2 regions of the Rhizobium sp. 57MFTsu3.2 genome follow, and region 1 is predicted to be linked to the other one. Evidence: riboswitches for the same ligand, from Rfam matches in the RefSeq annotation. Region 1 holds a riboswitch; the other holds the start of a gene.
What was found. A riboswitch is a leader RNA that binds a small molecule or an ion and turns the genes downstream of it on or off. The one in region 1 is predicted to bind S-adenosylmethionine.
Positions count from the first base shown of each region.

Region 2: it holds a riboswitch for S-adenosylmethionine, as region 1 does, so the genes downstream of both, AF71_RS00040 (O-succinylhomoserine sulfhydrylase) here and metA (homoserine O-succinyltransferase) in region 1, are expected to answer to the same signal.

Region 1 covers NZ_JDWI01000045.1:8,206-20,408, reverse strand. Annotated here, with positions in the region: gene AF71_RS29215 (beta-ketoacyl-ACP reductase) at 41-766, shown strand; gene AF71_RS29210 (hypothetical protein) at 763-915, opposite strand; gene AF71_RS29205 (hypothetical protein) at 1,004-1,150, opposite strand; gene AF71_RS29200 (SIS domain-containing protein) at 1,292-2,020, opposite strand; gene nagA (N-acetylglucosamine-6-phosphate deacetylase) at 2,035-3,186, opposite strand; gene AF71_RS29190 (SIS domain-containing protein) at 3,186-4,217, opposite strand; gene AF71_RS29185 (GntR family transcriptional regulator) at 4,214-4,987, opposite strand; gene AF71_RS29180 (aldose epimerase family protein) at 5,100-6,122, opposite strand; gene metA (homoserine O-succinyltransferase) at 6,248-7,171, opposite strand; SAM riboswitch at 7,207-7,284, opposite strand; gene AF71_RS29170 (ABC transporter ATP-binding protein/permease) at 7,435-9,261, shown strand; gene AF71_RS29165 (DUF5666 domain-containing protein) at 9,266-9,826, opposite strand; gene AF71_RS29160 (ABC-F family ATP-binding cassette domain-containing protein) at 10,021-11,847, opposite strand; gene AF71_RS29155 (thiamine diphosphokinase) at 11,851-12,203, opposite strand, start outside.
Region 2 covers NZ_JDWI01000001.1:2,486-8,904, forward strand. Annotated here, with positions in the region: gene AF71_RS00020 (methyl-accepting chemotaxis protein) at 1-1,827, shown strand, start outside; gene AF71_RS00025 (hypothetical protein) at 1,951-2,136, opposite strand; tRNA gene AF71_RS00030 (tRNA-Gly) at 2,387-2,460, opposite strand; gene AF71_RS00035 (2'-deoxycytidine 5'-triphosphate deaminase) at 2,516-3,610, opposite strand; SAM riboswitch at 3,683-3,761, shown strand; gene AF71_RS00040 (O-succinylhomoserine sulfhydrylase) at 3,807-4,991, shown strand; gene apaG (Co2+/Mg2+ efflux protein ApaG) at 5,192-5,584, shown strand; gene AF71_RS00050 (Hsp33 family molecular chaperone) at 5,585-6,419, opposite strand, start outside.

The sequences.
Region 1 (12,203 bases):
CCCCGCAGGATAGCGGGGCCTTCAAATGAGGGAGCTGAACATGAGCAGGGTGGCTGTTGTCACTGGTGGTACCCGCGGCATTGGCGCCGCGATTTCCGTCGCACTGAAGAATGCAGGCTATGCAGTTGCCGCCAACTACGCGGGCAACGACGAGAAGGCGAACGCCTTTCACAGCAGGACAGGCATTCCCGTCTTCAAATGGGATGTTTCCGACTATGCATCATGCGGTGAGGGCATCGCGAAGGTAGAGGCTGAACTGGGTCCGGTCGACGTCCTTGTCAACAACGCCGGAATCACCCGGGACGCAATGTTCCACAAGATGACGCCGCAACAGTGGCACGAGGTCGTCAACACCAACCTCACCGGACTCTTCAACATGACGCACCAGGTCTGGGGTGGCATGCGCGACCGAAGCTACGGGCGGATTGTCAACATCTCTTCGATCAACGGCCAGAAGGGGCAGATGGGGCAGGCGAACTATTCGGCGGCCAAGGCCGGCGACCTCGGCTTCACCAAGGCACTTGCGCAGGAGGGTGCAGCCAAGAACATCACCGTGAATGCGATCTGCCCGGGCTATATCGGGACGGAAATGGTTCTCGCAGTTCCCGAGAAAGTCCTCAATGAACGGATTATTCCGCAGATTCCGGTCGGCCGCTTGGGCGAGCCTGAAGAGGTTGCCCGCTGCGTCGTCTTCCTGGTTTCCGATGATGCGGGTTTCATTACCGGATCGACGCTCAGCGCCAATGGCGGCCAGTTGTTCGTTTAGCGGATGGAGGCTGTAAGGCCGTTATCGTGGCTCTCGATCTGCTGCGAATAGCGGCCTTGCTGGCTATGCGTATCGTACGGATTCAAGTATGCCGCATAGGTCGCCATGGCGATCGTCAATATTGCGGCTGCGCCGATAATTCTGGTCATGCCCTGCACTCCGAATTCCCCACGGCCCATTGGTCGTTCAAACCGGTGTCGATATTGGGGCGGATTTGAGGAATTATTAGGCTGTCTTTCAGCCCTTTGGGTGACGCCTTGCCTTAGCCCTGACCGGCACCTTTTGCATTGCGCGATCTTCGCCGCGAAGAGCGGCAGCGGCCGTTGTCACGAATGCAGCCGCAATCAGGATGGCGACCGCGGAATTCAAGATAATCTGCGTCATGGGACCGTTCCTTTCCAAGTCGGCGGGACGTAGCTTGCCGCTGTTCTTGAAAGAAATATGCGCCTCACTCGCACGGTCCGGTAGATTGAACTTTGGCGACCGACTGTCGGCGTGGCGTTGACAATCGGGCGCCGCGCTCTCCTAGAGGTGCGGATTGCGCGGTCGGTATTTTGACACCAGCCGCTGGTTCACCGCTGCCGCGCCCGGCATGTTGGCGCTGAGATAGATCGGTGCGTCGCCGCTCTTCGCCAGCTCCGAAGCAACCTCTGCGAAGATCGCGTTGAGGACCGTTGCACCGATCGCCGTGGAAACCGGCCCGACTTTTAGCTCCGTGCCCGGGAGCGCTATCACGGCATCGCCAGGGGGAAGACCGTTGTCCAGTACGATATCGGCGATGTCGGCCAGCCGCCGCCGGCCGTTTGCAATCGCACTCGAATAGGAGACCGACGTGATGGCGATCACCTTGGCGCCGATTTCGTGGCCATAATCGGCAGCTTCGATCGGCGCTGCATTCACGCCGGAGTTCGATGCGATGATGATGACGTCGCCGGGCTGCATCCCATAGCGCTCCAGTACCGGCCGCACCAATCCTTGCGTACGCTCGTAAACGGAACTGATTACGGCGCCTTCGTGCAGCATTGCGGAGCCGACGAGGACCGGGATCGTCAAGGCGAGGCCGCCTGCTCGATAGTGGAGCTCTTCCGCCAGCATATGCGAGTGCCCGGTGCCGAACACATAGACCCGCTGGTCGTTGCGGGCGGCTTCCAGGATCGCTTTGGCCGCCAAAGCCATGGGCTCGGCGAGTTCCGTCTTCAAAGCCTCGAGCCGGCCAATCAGATTGGAGAAATAAGCATCGGTGATCGCGGTCATCACATCCTCGCTTTCTAGGCGGCTTCACCGCTGATGAAGGTCCGTGTGACCTCCAGGGCGTCGGTGAGATGCACCAGGTCGGCCCGGGCGCCCGGTGACAGGTGGCCGCGGTCGTCAAGGCGGAGGAAGCGCGCCGGGTAGAGCGTCGCCATGCGAAGGGCCTCGGCGAGAGTCAGTTCCAGATAGGTAATCCCGTAGCGGATGGTGGACGCCATATCGACATCGGAGCCCGCGAGCGTGCCATCGGAAAGAACCAGCTTCGAGCAGAACCCGCCCCTTTCGCGCCGAACCGTACGACCGTTCAACGTGAAAGAGTCTTGCTCCGATCCAACCAGCGACATCGCGTCGGTGACGAAAAAGAGCTTGCCCTCGCCCCGCTTGGCACGAAGCGCGGTTCGAAGCGCCTTCGGATCGACATGATGGCCGTCGGCGATGATGCCGCACCAGACCGAGGGGTGATCGATGGCCGCACCGACCAGACCGGGCGCCCGGTGGCCAAGCTGGCTCATGGCGTTGAAAAGATGGGTGACGCCACGTGCGCCGGCATCGAACCGTACCTCTGCCGCCTCGCTGGAGCAATCGGAATGACCGATGCTGACGGTGACGCCGGCTTCGCTGAGTTCGCGCACCTGTTTCGACGTGACCTGTTCGGCCGCCATCGTTACCAGCAGCGTGCCGATCGCCTCCTTGGCCACAATGAACGCCTTCACGTCCCTGTCTTCGACCGGGCGCATGAGCTCGGCAAGGTGTGCTCCCTTGCGGGCAGGCGCCAGATGCGGGCCCTCGAGGTGCAGACCCGCCACGCCGCGGTTCGACTTGACGGCTTCCTTGGCTGCCTCGATTGCTGCTGCTGTCGCCTCCGCGGTATCGGTGATCAGCGTCGGCAGCAATGCAGTCGTTCCGTAAGGGCGATGACCTTCAGCAATCATGTACATGGAGGCTGGCGACGGCTCGTCGTTGAGCATCCGGCCGCCACCGCCGTTCACTTGCGCATCGATGAAACCTGCGGAAAGCACGCCGCCTTCAAAGCGCGTGTGCTCACCGTCAGGAAGGTCGCCTGCCGCCGCAATCGCCTCGACACGGCCGTTCGAGACAATGAGCGCCTTGTCGTCGTGGAAGCGCTGACCGTCGAAGATCCGCGCGCCGGAGAAGATCTTGCGAACCATCACATCGTCTCCGTGACCTTGAGCAGGTTGGCCGGCTTGTCGGGGTCGAATCCTTTCCGACGGGTGACCGACTCGATCAGGCGGTAGTAGACGAGCAGCGAAACAAGGGGATCGAGCAATCCGCTGCCGGTCGTCGGCACCTGGACATTGATGCCGGAAACCGGCTTGGCCGAGAACGGCACGGTGGTGGCGCCCAGCTTTTGCAGTCGCTCCAGAGCCTGCACGTTATTGCCGAAGGCCGGATCATCCGGCGTGAAGGCGACGATCGGGAAGCCTGGCTGAACAAGGCGCATCGGACCATGCATCAGCTCGGCAAGGGAGAAGGCTTCTGCATGCAGGCCTGCCGTCTCCTTGGCTTTCAAGGCTGCCTCAAGGGCGATGGCGAAGGCAGGACCGCGACCAGCGGTGTAGAGTGAGCTGGCGTTGAATAGGACGTCCTCTGCGGCCTTCGTATCGATGCCGCTGGTTGCCTGGAGGGCATCGGGCAGCTTTTCCAGGGAGGCATGCAGATCGCGCTTGCCGCTGATGGCGGCCGTGACACCGGAAAGCGCGGCGACCGAGGCGATGAAGGACTTGGTCGCAGCTACGCTCTTTTCGGCGCCCGCATTGAGCCCGAGAACGATGTCGGCCTGCTTGGCAAGCGGACTATCGGTGACGTTGACGACAGCGATCGTCGTTGCGCCGCCGCGTTTTGCCGCATCCTGCAAGGCAACGATGTCGGGGCTCGCGCCGGATTGCGACACTGTGAAGTGGATGCCACCCTTCAGATGCAGCGATGCGCTGTAGACCGAGGCGATCGAAGGGCCAACCGATGCGACTGGCACGCCACAGGTAATCTCGAACAGGTATTTGAAGAAGGTCGCGGCGTGGTCCGAAGAGCCGCGCGCCGCGGTCGTCACGACGCTCGGAGCGCCCGATGCAAACAGCTTTGCAATTTCGTCGAGGACGGGCCTTTCTTTCTGCAGCAGCGTTGCGACGACCTCCGGCGACTGGCCGGCTTCCTGCAACATTAGCGACGGGCTTTCACTCATAGGTCATCTCCGATTCTCAATTCCGCAACAAAATCATATGCATCACCACGATAGTGGGAGCGGGTGTATTCAACGACACGCTGGTCCTCCAGACGCGACACACGTTCGATCAGCAGTGCGGGCGCGCCGGCATTCACGTTAAGCGCAGCGGCCGACGACGGATCGAGTGTGACCGCCGTCAATCTCTGCAGCGCTCGGACCGGACGGTGGCCGTTCGCCGCGAGCGCTTCATAAAGAGATCCCTCGCCGCCACCGCCTTCGCCGAGAAACTTTATCGGCACGACAGCGCGTTCGATGGCAAGCGGCAGCCCGTCGGCAAGGCGCAGACGATCGAGGCGAAGAACCGGTTCATCAAGCCCAAGGCCAAGCAGGAACGCCTCTTCCGGAGATGGCGTGTTGACCGTCCGAGACAAGATCCTTGCGGCCGGAGCGCGACCGCGCGAGCGCATGTCGGCAGAAAACGACGAGAGCCGCCACAGCGACTGTTCCATTCGCTCGACCTTGGCGGAAACGAAGGTGCCGCTTCCGTGCCGCGACTCGAGCGTGCCTGAATTCATCAGGTCGCGATAGGCGGTCCGAACGGTGACACGCCCGACCTTCAAGGCTTCGGCCAGATCGCGCTCGCCGGGAAGCGCCGTTCCGGGCTTCAGCAACCCTTCCTGGATCAAACCGGTCAGCGCCTGTGCCAGCCGCTTGTAAAGCGGCCCGGTCAACGCCTCGTCGCGCAGGCCACGGCTGTTCAGTTCCGCTATCAGACTGGTTCTATCCATCTCGCAATAATAGAACCTATTTAGAACCAATCGCAAGCAAGAAATGACGCGCAAAAAAAACCCCCGCAGGAAGCCTGCGAGGGTTGGCTCATTCGAGAACAAGGCGAGAGCGTTAGCTCTTCGAGAAAATGTAATCCGTTTCCTGACGCAACACTTCACCCGGGCGCAAAACGGCATCGGGGAAGCCCTCGTGGTTGATCGCATCCGGCCAGATCTGTGTTTCCAGGCAGAAGCCGGCGAAGGGACCATACTTGCGTCCATCGAGGCCTGGCACAGGCACGTCGAGTTTGAAGCCGGCGTAGAACTGTACGCCGGGCTCCGTGGTGCGAACTTCCAGCGAAACGCCTGAGTTCAGGCTGCGGGCAAGCGCGACGGAGCGCTTTGCGGTGCGTTCGGTGGAGAGGCAGAAATTGTGATCGTAGAGTGCCTGTTCGCTACCGTCGAACCGCTTCATGGGCGACATCTCGCGGAAGTCGAAAACCGTTCCGGCGATGGGCCGTACCTCTCCGGTCGGGATCTGCAACTCATTCGTCACGAGGTAGCCGTCGGCTGCAATCATGATGTCGTGGCCGAGCGCATCGTCGCGGCCGTCGAGGTTGAAATAGGCATGCTGGCAGACGTTAGCGATCGTCGGTTGATCGCTCGTCGATTCGTAGGTCACGGAAAATTCGCCGTTGCCGTGTACCCGGTACGTCGCCTGGATGGTGCAGTTGCCCGGATAGCCGCCGCGACCGTCGGGATCGACGATCTTCAACACGACGCGGTCGGCATCATGCTCGACGATTGTCCAGTTCCGCTTGGCGATGTTGTCCTTGCCGCCGTGAAGATGGGTAACGCCCTTCTCGTTGAGATCGAGTTGATAGTTCTTGCCATCCAAGGTGAACTTGCCGCCGCCGATGCGGTTTGCGCAGCGCCCAGGCGTCGCTCCAAAGTAAGAGGAGTGGGCGGGGTAGCTGTCAAAATCGTCGAAGCCAAGCAGCAGCGGCGCATCGTGACCGTCAAGGCGGAGATCCTGAATGACGGCGCCCCAGGTGATGATCTTGGCGGTCAGCCCGCCACCCTTGATCTCGACACGAAAGACAGTCTCGCCCGACTGGGTTTGCCCAAAAACTTCCCGTTTCAACATTTCCGCCATAGCGACCATCCAGATATATCTTTAATTGAGGCAGGGAACCTGCCCCCATTTGCCGCAAACCGCAACGGGTGTCGTAAAAAAGAAGCACAGTCAGACTAGGCGCGGCCGCTTAGCATCGGCTTCTGTCAGTTGCCCTTGCCGATGTCGTTGAGATCGTAAGGTGTCGTCTGGTAGATCTCGTTGATCCAGTTGCCGAACAACAGGTGCGCGTGGCTGCGCCAGCGATTTTGCGGCGCCAGCGACGGATCGTTGTGCGGGAAATAGTTGTGCGGCATCTTGATCGGCACGCCGGCATTCACGTCGCGGAAGTACTCGTCCGAGAGCGACGTTGAATCGTACTCCACATGATTGAACATATAGAGCCGCTTGCCCTTGCGTTCATGCACCAGGCAGACGCCCATTTCGCTGGATTCCATCAGGATCTCCAGGTCTGGTGACTTTTCGATGTCGCTGCGGCGAACCTCGGTCCAGCGCGACACGGGCACTTCGAAATTGTCGGAGAAACCGTTCAGGTAGACCGACGACGGCTTCAGATTCCGGTGTCGGTAGACACCGAAGGCCTTCTCCTTGAGTTCGTACTTCGGAACGCCGTGGAAATGATAGATCGCGGCCATCGCGCCCCAGCAGACGTTCATCGACGAATGGACGTTGGTTTCCGTCCAGTCGAAAATCTGCTGCATTTCACCCCAATAGTTCACGTCCTCGTAGGGCAGTGTCTCGATCGGCGCGCCTGTTGTGATGAAGCCGTCGAACTTGCGGTCCTTCACTTCCTCCCACGTCTGGTAGAAGGCGAGAAGATGGTCTTCCGAGGTGTTCTTTGCTTTATGGTTGCCCACGCGGATGAGCGAAAGCTCCACCTGCAGCGGCGAAGCGCCGACCAGGCGGGCCATTTGCAATTCCGTCTTGATCTTGTTGGGCATGAGGTTGAGAAGCCCGATCTGCAGCGGCCGGATGTCCTGACGGATTGCCGCCGTCTCGGTCATCACGCGTACGCCTTCCTGAACCAGGGTTTCAAACGCAGGCAAGGTATCGGGGATCTTGATGGGCATTGCGGTCACTCGATCAAAGAAACGAATATATCGCTATCGGTCCGCACGCGGCCCTTTAGCAACTTCTTTAACGTGGCTGCAAGCCGGCCGGCCAAATCACCACGGAGTGCCTTAAATAGCGCCAGTCGGGCTGCGAATCAATTGCTCATACGAAGAGTGGGGTCGATGCGAAGTCACTCACACGTTAAAGGTTGCTAGAATCTGTTGGTGGACACAGCGAATCACCACGTTTATTGAAGTAGAATGACGACTAGGGACGCGTAATGGCAGATGACCTCAAAGGCAGGCCAAGCATTCAAGGGCAGGACAGAGTAGGATACGACCTGAGCCTGGGCTATCGCTTGAGGGTCATGTTCTCGGCTTTCTGGCATTCGCCCGTGCGGGGAAGGGTCTTGGTGATCGCTACTGCGCTGATCGCCATCATTCTTGCGACCGCCTATGCCACCGTCATTCTCAACCAGTGGAACGCGCCATTTTACGACAGCATCGCGCGGCGTGATCTGCCCGGCTTCTTCCATCAGTTGAAGGTCTTCGCGTTGATCGCCGGCATGCTGCTGCTGCTCAACGTCGTGCAGGCCTGGCTCAATCAGATGACCGCGGTCTACATGCGCGAAGGCCTGACGCGTGATCTTGTCAACCAGTGGCTTCAGCGCAAGCGTGCGCTTCGGCTTTCGGCCAGCGGCCTCATCGGCGTCAATCCCGATCAGCGCTTGCACGAAGACGCCCGCAACCTCGCGGAAAGCACCACGAGCCTGATGATCGGGCTGGTGCAGGCGACGATCCTGCTGATCAGTTTCATCGGCGTTCTGTGGGATCTCTCAAGCGGCTTTATCTTCCGTTTCGGCACGCATTCCTTTTCCATTCCGGGCTATATGGTTTGGGCTGCGATCTTTTATGCGGCGTCCGCATCGATTCTCAGCCAACTGGTGGGCCGCAAGCTTGTAAAGCTCAATGCGGATCGTTTCTCGAAGGAAGCAGAGCTTCGCTTCGCGCTGATGCATGCCAACGAGAACATGCCGGCGATTACCGTGGCACGCGGCGAGGAGAATGAGCAGAAACGTATCGACACCGACATCAGTGCGGTGCTTGCCGTCATCAAGCGGGTGGCGATGGCCAACGTCAACCTCACCTGGGTATCGGCCGGCTACGGTTGGCTCGTCGTTGTCATCCCGATCATTGTTGCCGCACCCGCCTACTTCTCCGGCGGCCTGACGTTTGGCCAGCTGATGGTGTCCGTGGGCGCCTTCAACCAGGTCAACACGGCCCTTCGCTGGTATGTCGCGAATTTCGGTCCCATCGCCGAATGGCGCGCCACCCTGATGCGCGTCACCGATTTCCGGCAGGCGCTCACCAGCATGAATGACGAGATCAATATGAAGGGAACGATCAAGTACGAACGGAACCCTTCCGGAAACCTGACGCTGGAGCATGTCCGGATCGCCGCCAAGATCGGTGAGGACATCGACCAGTGCGGTGGTTTCCGCATGCACGAAGGCGCGGTGACGATCAAGGCCGGCGAAAAGGTCATGATCAACGGCGACCACAACGTGAATCGCAAATTGCTCTTCCTTGCGCTTTCCGAGCTTTGGCCGTGCGGCGGCGGCAAGATCGGCTTGCCGCCCACGGACGACATGCTTTTCGTCCCGCAATCGGCCTACATTCCGGGTGGTACCCTTCGCGAAGCATTGGCGTTTCCGGAACCCGTGGACGCCTATCAGAATGCCGATGTCGTTACGGCGCTGGAAAAGGCAGGTCTCCAAAATCTGGTTTCCCGGCTTGATACCCGAGCCCGCTGGGACAAGCTGCTTGACTCAGACGAGCAGCGGGCGATCGGTTTCGCTCGCCTGCTTCTCGTGCGGCCGAAATGGATTGTATTCGACGAAGTGCTGGAGGGCATGGAGCCGGAATGGCAATCGACGATGATGCAGGTCCTCGCTTCCATGCCTGAGGCAACGATGATCTACATCGGTCGGTCAGACACATACGTCGAGACTTTCAAGCCACGCGTTCTGCATCTTGAAGCGCTGCACGCGAAGCCTGAGATGAAGGTCGTGGCAAAGGCGCCGAACGCGCCGGCACCAGCACTCTGATCACTTACATCGGCGGTACGGCGCCGTTTGTGCCGACCGTGACATTCGCCGAGGACACAGTGCCGTCCGCAGCTTTTTCACCCATTACGATCACGCGCGCTCCTGCGACAAGATCCTTCTTTCCCGCAGGCGCGATGGTAACGATGGGTGTATCGTCGGCAATGGATATCGTCTTTTCCTTGCCCTGATAGGTGAGCGTGATGGTGTGGCCGTCGACTGCCTTGACGGCCTTAGCCACGGTTGCGTTGGTCATCGTGCTGTTCGGCTTCAGGTCCCAGGGGCGACTGCCTTCTCCGGTGCCTTTCATGGCTGCTGGAAAGATCAGCACTTCTAGAGCACCATCGCCGCCATCGGCTTTCGGCAACGAGGCGACGCCAACGAAATCCCCTGGCTTGATGTCTTCCACGGAAGCCTTCCTGATGCCGCGGACCTTCCAATCCGGCTTCAATTTTACCGTCTGCTCGGTGCCCTCTCGCGTTTTCACCACCAGCGTGTTGCCGTTCAGGCTTTCGATCGCACCGCGCACGCGTTGCGCCTCCTGGGCAAGCGCGCCGTGTGACGCCATAGTGAGGAAACCCGCGGCCCAGACGAGCCCGGTCAATGCGTTGAGATTGTGTGGCATGATCTGCATCCTTGCCGTCGTACGAACTGCGGCTACGGGGCGCAGCTTAGTCCCGCCGGTCGAAGGCTGACGAATCAATGAAAAGTGAAGCCAGATTGCCCAGCAACAGATGGGGCGGAATGGGAGGGTGTGCTGTCTCAGCCCTCCAACTCCTCCCGCAGCATCTCAAGCTCCAGCCATTCCTCCTCCATCTTCGTCAGGCTGTCGCGGAATTTCTCCATCTCGGCCGCTAGGCGATTGAACGTGGTGGGGTCTTTGCTGAACAGGCTGGGATCTGCCATCCGCTCTTCGCGCTTGGCGATTTCGGCTTCCGCCTTGGCCATTTCCTTCGGAAGATTTTCGAGCGCGAACTTCTGCTTGTAGGAAAGCTTGCCTTTTCCTTTTGCCGTTTCGGCGGAAGCGGCTGCCTCCTGCGGCTTCGCTCGTTCGGCCGCCTTTTCGGCCTTCCGTCGCTCGTCGATAGCGCCCTTTCGTTGTGCCAGCATGTCCGAATAGCCGCCGGCATACTCGATCCAGCGACCGTCAGGTGCATCCGGCACAGCCGGCGCGATTGTCGACGTCACCGTGCGGTCGAGGAAATCGCGGTCGTGGCTGACGAGAATCACGGTGCCGGGGAAGCCGGCGACGATTTCCTGCAGCAGATCCAGCGTCTCGATATCAAGGTCGTTGGTCGGCTCGTCGAGGATCAACAGATTCGCCGGGCGCGACATGATGCGGGCCAGCATCAGCCGTGCGCGCTCGCCGCCTGAAAGGTTCCTGATCGGCGTGCGTGCCTGCTCGGGCTGGAACAGGAACTCCTTCATATAGCCGGTCACGTGCCGCTGCTCGCCGTTGACGAGGAGGTTCTCGCCGCGGCCATCGGTCAGGTAATGGGCGAGCGTCTCTTCCGGATTGAGGTCTTCGCGCTTCTGATCCAGCGTCGCGATTTCCAGATTGGTCCCGAGCTTGACCGTGCCGCTGTCCGGCAAGAGCTGCCCGGTCAGCATCTTCAACAGCGTGGTTTTGCCGGCGCCGTTCGGGCCGACGAGACCGATGCAATCACCGCGATGCACGCGGATGGAAAAGGGAGTGACGATCGGCCGGTCGCCGAAGGTCTTCGTGATCTTCTCGGCTTCGATGACGAGCTTGCCGGACTCCTGCGCATCGGAAACCGTTGCCTGCACGGTGCCCTGCGGACCTTTGTGGCCGCGATACTGAGTACGCATGGTCTGCAGTTCGCCAAGCCGGCGCATGTTGCGCTTGCGCCGGGCCGTGACGCCGTAGCGCAGCCAATGCTCTTCGCGCTCGATCGCCTTGCCGAGCTTGTGCTGCTCGAGCTCTTCCGCCTCCAGAACCTGGTCACGCCAGGCTTCGAAATGGGCAAAACCCCTGTCGAGCCGCCGCGATGCGCCGCGGTCGAGCCAGACTGTTGCCGTTGAAACCTTCTCCAGGAAACGGCGGTCGTGGGAGATCAGGACGAGCGCACTGCGGCTCTTCTGCAGTTCGCCTTCCAGCCATTCGATGGTCGGCAGGTCGAGATGGTTGGTCGGCTCATCGAGGAGCAGGATGTCGGGTTCTGGCGCGAGTACGCGGGCGAGGGCAGCGCGGCGGGCTTCTCCGCCCGAGAGGTTTTGTGGATCTTCCTCACCGGTGAGGCCGAGATGCGAGAGGAGATAGGTGACGCGATAATGATCGTCACCCGGGCCGAGGCCGGCTTCGGCATAGGCCTGCACCGTCTTGAATCCGGTGAAATCGGGAGCCTGTTCGAGATAACGCACGGTCGAGGAGGGGTGGCGGAAGACCTCTCCCGACTGTGCTTCGACGAGACCGGCAGCAATCTTCAGCAACGTCGACTTCCCGGAGCCGTTGCGGCCGACGAGACAGATCTTGTCTCCGGGCTCCACCTGCAGGGCGGCGCCGGCAAGCAATGGCGTGCCGCCGAAGCTGAGAAAGACGTCGTCGAGTTTCAGAATGGGAGGCGCCAAAGATCAGACTCCGGAAAGATCATAGGGGCGGGCGAGCACAATGGCGCGGCCGCTCTCGAGCGAAAAGCGCACTTTGCCTTTCGCGACATTGGAAATGGTGCGTGACGAGCCGAAGGGCAAATGGAAGTCGGCAAGCGGGTAGCGCGCGTTTTCGATTGTCAGGCCGCGAAGTTCGCTGAAGCCAGGCACCGAAAAGAGACTGCCTGGTGGCAGGTCCAGTTCGATTGCGCCTGAAATCAGCGGCACAGCCTCTTCGCTGCCAGACGTCAGAAGTACGTCATAACCCTGCTCCGCCAGGCTGACGGAATAGAGCAGGTGCTGAATGGCATGGTCGGAACGTTCGCCTGCAAGGGCGC
Region 2 (6,419 bases), on a different contig from region 1:
CAGGTCACGCTTATCGCCGGCCTCAAGCCGGAGACGCCGGCTTTCAATACGGCGCTCACGACGCCAAGCAAGATGCCTCAAGCGCGCGAACGCCTGGAACAGGCGGCGGCCTTGGTACCTAGCCGCAAGCCGGCGATTGACGACATCCTCGTCGGCATCGCCGAGATGGAAGCGCTTTCCAGCAAGGTCATCGACCTCGCCAAGGCAAAGGACAGTGCCGGCGCGCAGCTTGCAGCAAGCATGCTCAATGCGAAGCTGAACACGGTCACTCCGAAAATGATCGCCAACAATGATGCGCTGATGGCATTGCTGAACGATGGCGGCGACGCGCTCTCCATTAGCGTCAACCAGCGCATCACTCTCAGTTTCGTACTGATCGGGCTCGCTGTCATGGGCGCGATCGGCCTTTCTGTGTGGGTCGCGCAATCGGGGATCACCACGCCCATGGTTCGTCTGCGTGACCGGATGGCTCAGCTTGCCGAGGGAGATACGCACGGCGCCATCGACGGCCTCGACCGTCGTGACGAGGTTGGCCAGATGGCCGGCGCCGTTGCCGTCTTCCGCGACAATGCCGTCGATCGTATCCGGCTTGAGGGCGAGGCCGAAAAGAGCCGCAATCTCAGCGACAGCGAACGCCGAGAACGTGAAGCTCAGCGCGCAACCGAGGCTGCCGATCTCTCGCGCGCGGTCAGCGCGCTTGGCGACGGCTTACGCCGGCTGGCCGCAGGCGACCTCGCATCTCGGATCGATACGGCGTTTGTCGGCGACCTCGATAGTCTGCGACAGGATTTCAACAACTCGATCCTGCGCTTGAACGACACTATGCAGACGGTCGGCGCCAACGCCCGCGCCATCACTGCCGGCGCAACCGAGATCCGCGCCTCGGCGGACGAGCTTTCGAAGCGCACCGAGCAGCAGGCAGCGTCCGTCGAGGAGACGGCAGCGGCCCTCGAGGAGATCACCACCACCGTGAAGGATGCCGCCAAGCGTGCCGAGGAAGCACGTGGGCTCGTGGCACGCACGCGCGCCGGTGCAGAAAAGTCCGGCGAAGTGGTCAGCAAGGCCGTCAACGCCATGCAGCAGATCGCGCAATCCTCCGCGGAGATCGGCAACATCATCGGCGTCATCGACGACATCGCCTTCCAGACCAATCTTCTGGCCCTCAACGCCGGCGTCGAGGCCGCGCGCGCCGGTGAAGCCGGCAAGGGCTTTGCCGTCGTTGCCCAGGAGGTGCGTGAACTTGCACAGCGCTCGGCCAATGCCGCCAGGGAGATCAAGTCGCTGATCACCACATCGGGCGACCATGTGCAGACGGGCGTGTCGCTTGTCGGCGAAACCGGCAAGGCGCTTGATGCGATCGTTCACGAGGTTCAGGAGATCAACCAGCACGTCGACGCGATCGCCGAGGCCGCCCGCGAGCAATCGACCGGCCTGCAGGAGATCAACACGGCGGTGAACTCGATGGACCAGGGAACGCAGAAGAATGCGGCCATGGTCGAGGAAAGCACGGCGGCGAGCCACAAGCTCGCGACGGAAGCGGCGACACTCAACAACCTGCTCGACCAGTTCAAGCTGACCGGCACTGGCAGTTTCAGCGCTAACATTGCCGCGGCAGCGCCGCTGCAGGGCACTCACATCCATTCGGCGCCACGGCCGGCCGCGCCGCCGGTCGCAGCCAGAAAGGCACCCGTCCGCATCGCCACTCCGGGTGTCACCCGCCCCTCTAGCTCGCCGGCTCGGGCGCTTGGGCAGAAACTTGCATGCGCATTTGGTGCAAGCAGCGCCTCTTCGAGCCCACGCGACGACGCCGATTGGACGGAATTCTGATCCCAGCAAAACGGTACAAAAGCAAAGGGCGGCTCAATGCCGCCCTTTTCGATTATAGACTTTCGACTTCAAACAGCGAGCCATGGCCCGGCTGCCGCACAAGACGGAAGCTAAAAAGGGTGCTCAGGCAAACCCGAGCGGAATTTGCTCGACCTTGCGGCCGCGACCATAATCGCGCTCATAGGAAGCACGATCGTCATCGCGCGCAGACGCAAGAACCACTTCCGGCGCATAGTAGCCGTCAGCGTAAGTGCCGGTATCGCCATTCTCCCGGATCTCGCGCTTCGCCGTGAAAATCTTCAAAAGCATTCTGCAACTCCTCCTGATCATGCCGACAACGACCAAGGGGTCGCCTGCGTTCCCGTGATATCGGAGAATAGTTAAAAATTAACCATGTTTATTAGAGGATTGTCAACTATTTCAATTTCCTTCGAGGCTACCTCTTAAGGGCGTTCTTTCCTCGTGGAGTAAGACAGCGAACGACGGCGGCCCACGTGGGCACCACGCTCAGACCACAGTGCGGATGAATCCGCTCAGTCCCAGCAAAACCATCTGAACTTGGAGCGGGTGAAGGGAATCGAACCCTCGTATTCAGCTTGGGAAGCTGCTGCTCTACCATTGAGCTACACCCGCGTTGGAGCGAGATTTCCAATAGATGGGTGCCGCTGTCAAGCGGGCATTGGCGTTGTCAGATGCGGAAGTGCTTCGAGAGTTTCAGGCCCTGGGCCTGATAGTTGGAGCCGAGGCCGGAGCCGTAGAGGCTCTCGGGGTGCTCCTGCATATGCTCATAGACGAGGCGACCGACGATCTGGCCGTCCTCGAGGATGAAGGGAACCTCGTGGCTGCGGACCTCGAGCACGGCGCGGCTGCCGCGGCCGCCGGCGGGGACGTGGCCGAAGCCGGGGTCGAAGAAGCCTGCATAATGCACGCGAAATTCGCCAACCAACGGATCGAAGGGGGTCATCTCTGCCGCGTAGTGCGGTGGCACATGGATGGCTTCGCGCGAGACGAGAATATAAAACTCGTCCGGATCCAGGATCAGTTCGTTGCGACCGCGGCTATAGAGAGGTTCCCAGAAGTCATAGATGTCGTGCTGCGCCTTCTTGTCGACATCGACGACTGCAGTGTGGTGCTTACCGCGGTAGCCGATCAGTCCATCCTTGTCGCCGGCCAAATCAATCGACAGGGCAATGCCGCCGCCGGAGACGTTCGGCAGCTTGCTGGCGACCAGCGTTTCGGCATCGTGGAGCGCGAGCAATTCCGGCTCCCCAAGTATCGAATGGCCGACCCGGAAGCGGATCTGCGACAGGCGCGAGCCTCGACGCACGACGATCGGGAAAGTACGCGGACTGATTTCGAGATAGAGCGGGCCGGAGTAGCCAGCCGGGATTTTGTCGAACTCCTGCGCGTAGTCGGTGATGACGCGGGTGAAGATATCGAGACGTCCGGTCGAGCTTTTGGGATTGGCCGAGGCCGACATGTCGGCCGACAGGTCGAGGCGCTCCATCAAGGGAACGATATAGACACAGCCGGTCTCCAGCACGGCGCCTTCGCTGAGGTCGACGACGTGGAGGCTGAGGCGATCGAGCTTATCGGACACCAAATGGGAAGGACCCGGCATGAAGCTCGCGCGAACGCGGAATGCCTTCGCGCCAAGCCTGAGGTCAAGGCTTGCCGGTTGGATCTGGTCGTGGTCCAAATCGCGCTCGCTGGTGAGACGTCCCGCCTCAAAGAGCGCGGCTATCGCGCGATCCGCCAAAATTCCTGTTTCGCGAGCCATCATGCCCCATCCATATTCGCGGGAGACAAAACCAAACTCAAGGAATTGACGCAAGCATAGAACGGCAGTATTGCACTTTTATCCCGTGGTGATTTGGCCGGTCGGCTTGCAGCCACGTTAAACAAGTGGCTAAAAGGACCGGGTGCAAAACCGGTCTGCTTTCGCGGCCGGTTTTTTTGTTGTTTGAAAGTGGTGATTCATGAGCAAGACTTGGCGCCCCGCAACCCAACTCGTTCACGACGGCTCTTTGCGCTCGCAATATGGCGAGACCTCGGAAGCCATCTACCTCACGCAGGGCTTCGTCTATGAGAGCGCGGAAGCGGCCGAAGCGCGCTTCAAGGGCGAAACGGAAGGCTATATCTACGCTCGCTACGGCAGCCCGACAAACGACATGTTCGAGAAGCGCATGTGCGCACTGGAAGGCGCGGAGGAAGCCCGCGCCACGGCCTCCGGCATGGCAGCCGTCACCGCCGCAATCCTCTGCCAGGTGAAGGCCGGCGACCACATCGTTGCCGCCCGCGCCCTCTTCGGCTCCTGCCGCTGGGTCGTCGAGACGCTCGCCCCGAAATACGGTATCGAATGCACGCTGGTCGACGGTCGCCATCTGGAAAACTGGGAAAAGGCGATCCGCCCGAACACCAAGGTGTTCTTCCTGGAAAGCCCGACCAATCCGACACTCGAGGTGATAGACATTGCCGGCGTCGCCAAGCTCGCCAACCAGATCGGCGCCAAGGTCGTGGTCGACAACGTCTTCGCCACGCCGATCTTCCAGAAGCCGCTCGAGCTCGGCGCCCATATCGTCGTCTATTCGGCCACCAAGCACATCGACGGCCAGGGCCGCAGCCTCGGTGGCGTCATCCTCTCCGACCGGGAATGGGTCAACGAGAACCTTCAGGACTACTACCGCCACACCGGCCCGGCCATGTCGCCGTTCACGGCATGGACGCTGCTGAAGGGACTCGAGACGCTGCCGCTGCGCGTCAAGCAGCAGACCGAAAACGCATCGAAGATCGCCGACTTCCTGGCCGATCAGCCGAAGGTCGCCAAGGTCATCTATCCCGGCCGCAACGATCATCCGCAGGCCGACATCGTCGCCAAGCAGATGAAGGGTGGCTCGACACTGGTCGCCATCGAACTCAAGGGCGGCAAGGAAGCAGCTTTCGCGCTCCAAAACGCCTTGCAGGTCGTCAAGATCTCCAACAATCTGGGCGACGCCAAGAGCCTGATCACGCATCCGGCTACGACGACGCACAAGAACCTGACCGACGAAGCACGGGCGGAGCTCGGCATTTCCGGCGGTACCGTTCGTCTTTCCGCCGGCATCGAGGACACGGACGACCTGATCGAGGACTTCGCCCAGGCTCTCGCAAAAGTGAACGCCTGATCAGCCGACATCGGCCGGATCGACGCAAATCCGGCCGACCGCCACATGCTGCTTTGCCCCACCCAAGACAGGTCAAAGTCAGGCTTAAGTGGCGAAACTTCTTGCCTTTACAGGCATTACGGACGTGATCGACTATCGGTTTATTGACGGATCGGCTGTCGTATAAGATACCGGTAACGTATATTGACTATGGTGTAGGCATGTACCGCGCCCTTACACGAGACATTGAAGTCGTCGTCGAACCTTTTTATCTGGAGGAGCAATCCGATCCGGAAGACGATCGCTATGTCTGGGGCTACCGGATCGTCATCAGCAACAATTCCGACAAGTCCGTGCGACTGGTGAACCGCTATTGGAACATCACCGACCAGAACGGCCTCGTCGATGAGGTCACGGGCGCCGGCGTCGTGGGCGAACAGCCGCGGCTCGCGCCCGGCGATACCTATGAATATTCCTCGGGCTGCCCGCTGGATACGCCGTCGGGGCTGATGTTCGGCCACTACCAGATGGAAACGGACGAAGGCGAGCTTTTCAATGTCGAAATACCCGCCTTCTCACTGGATTCGCCAGGGCTGCTGAGAGTCCTGAACTGATCACTCCGCAGGCTCTGCCACCTCTTCCACTTCGAAACGATAGGTCGTCGAGCAGAATTCGCAGGTGACCGAAATTGCGCCGTCTTCCTGACTGGCATCAATTTCCGCCGCCGAGAAGCCCTTCAGCACCCCCTTGATCTTTTCGCGGGAACAGCTGCACCGATCGAACACCTCGCGCGGTTCGTAGACGCGAACCCCACGCTCGTGGAACAGACGATATAGCAGCCGCTCGGTGCCGACTTGCGGATCCGTCAGTTCGTCGGCGTCGATCGTGTCGACGAGCGAGCGGGCTTCCATCCAGGCATCGTCTTCCTTGTGGGTGCCGCCAGTCCTATCGCCGTCGCCGCCGTGAAGATCCGGCTGGCGCATGCGCTCCGGCGCTTCCGGCAGGAACTGGGCGACAAGACCGCCAGCCCGCCAGCGGTGGCGCGGCTTGCCCGCGTCGTCGCGATCGAAGAGTTCGGCAGCAGCAAGACGCACCCGCGTCGGGATCTGCTCAGACTGGCGGAAATAGGTGCCGGCAATCTCTTCAAGGGTCGCACCGTCGAGCGCAACGATACCCTGGTAGGGTTGGGAAAACTTGCCCTGATCGATCGTAAAGGCCAGCATGCCCTTGCCGAGAAGCTGTTCGGGCTCGATCTGCCCTGCCGCAACGGCCCTGTCGAGGAGGCCCTGGTTGAAGCGGGCGTAGGCACGCACGTTCTCAGGCGTCGAGAAATCGCAAACAAGCAGGTCCACCGGGCCGTCGCCCTTGGTCTGGACCGTGAACTTGCCTTCAAATTTCAGCGACGTGCCGAGCAGCACCGTCAGCACAACGACTTCGGCAAGAAGCCGC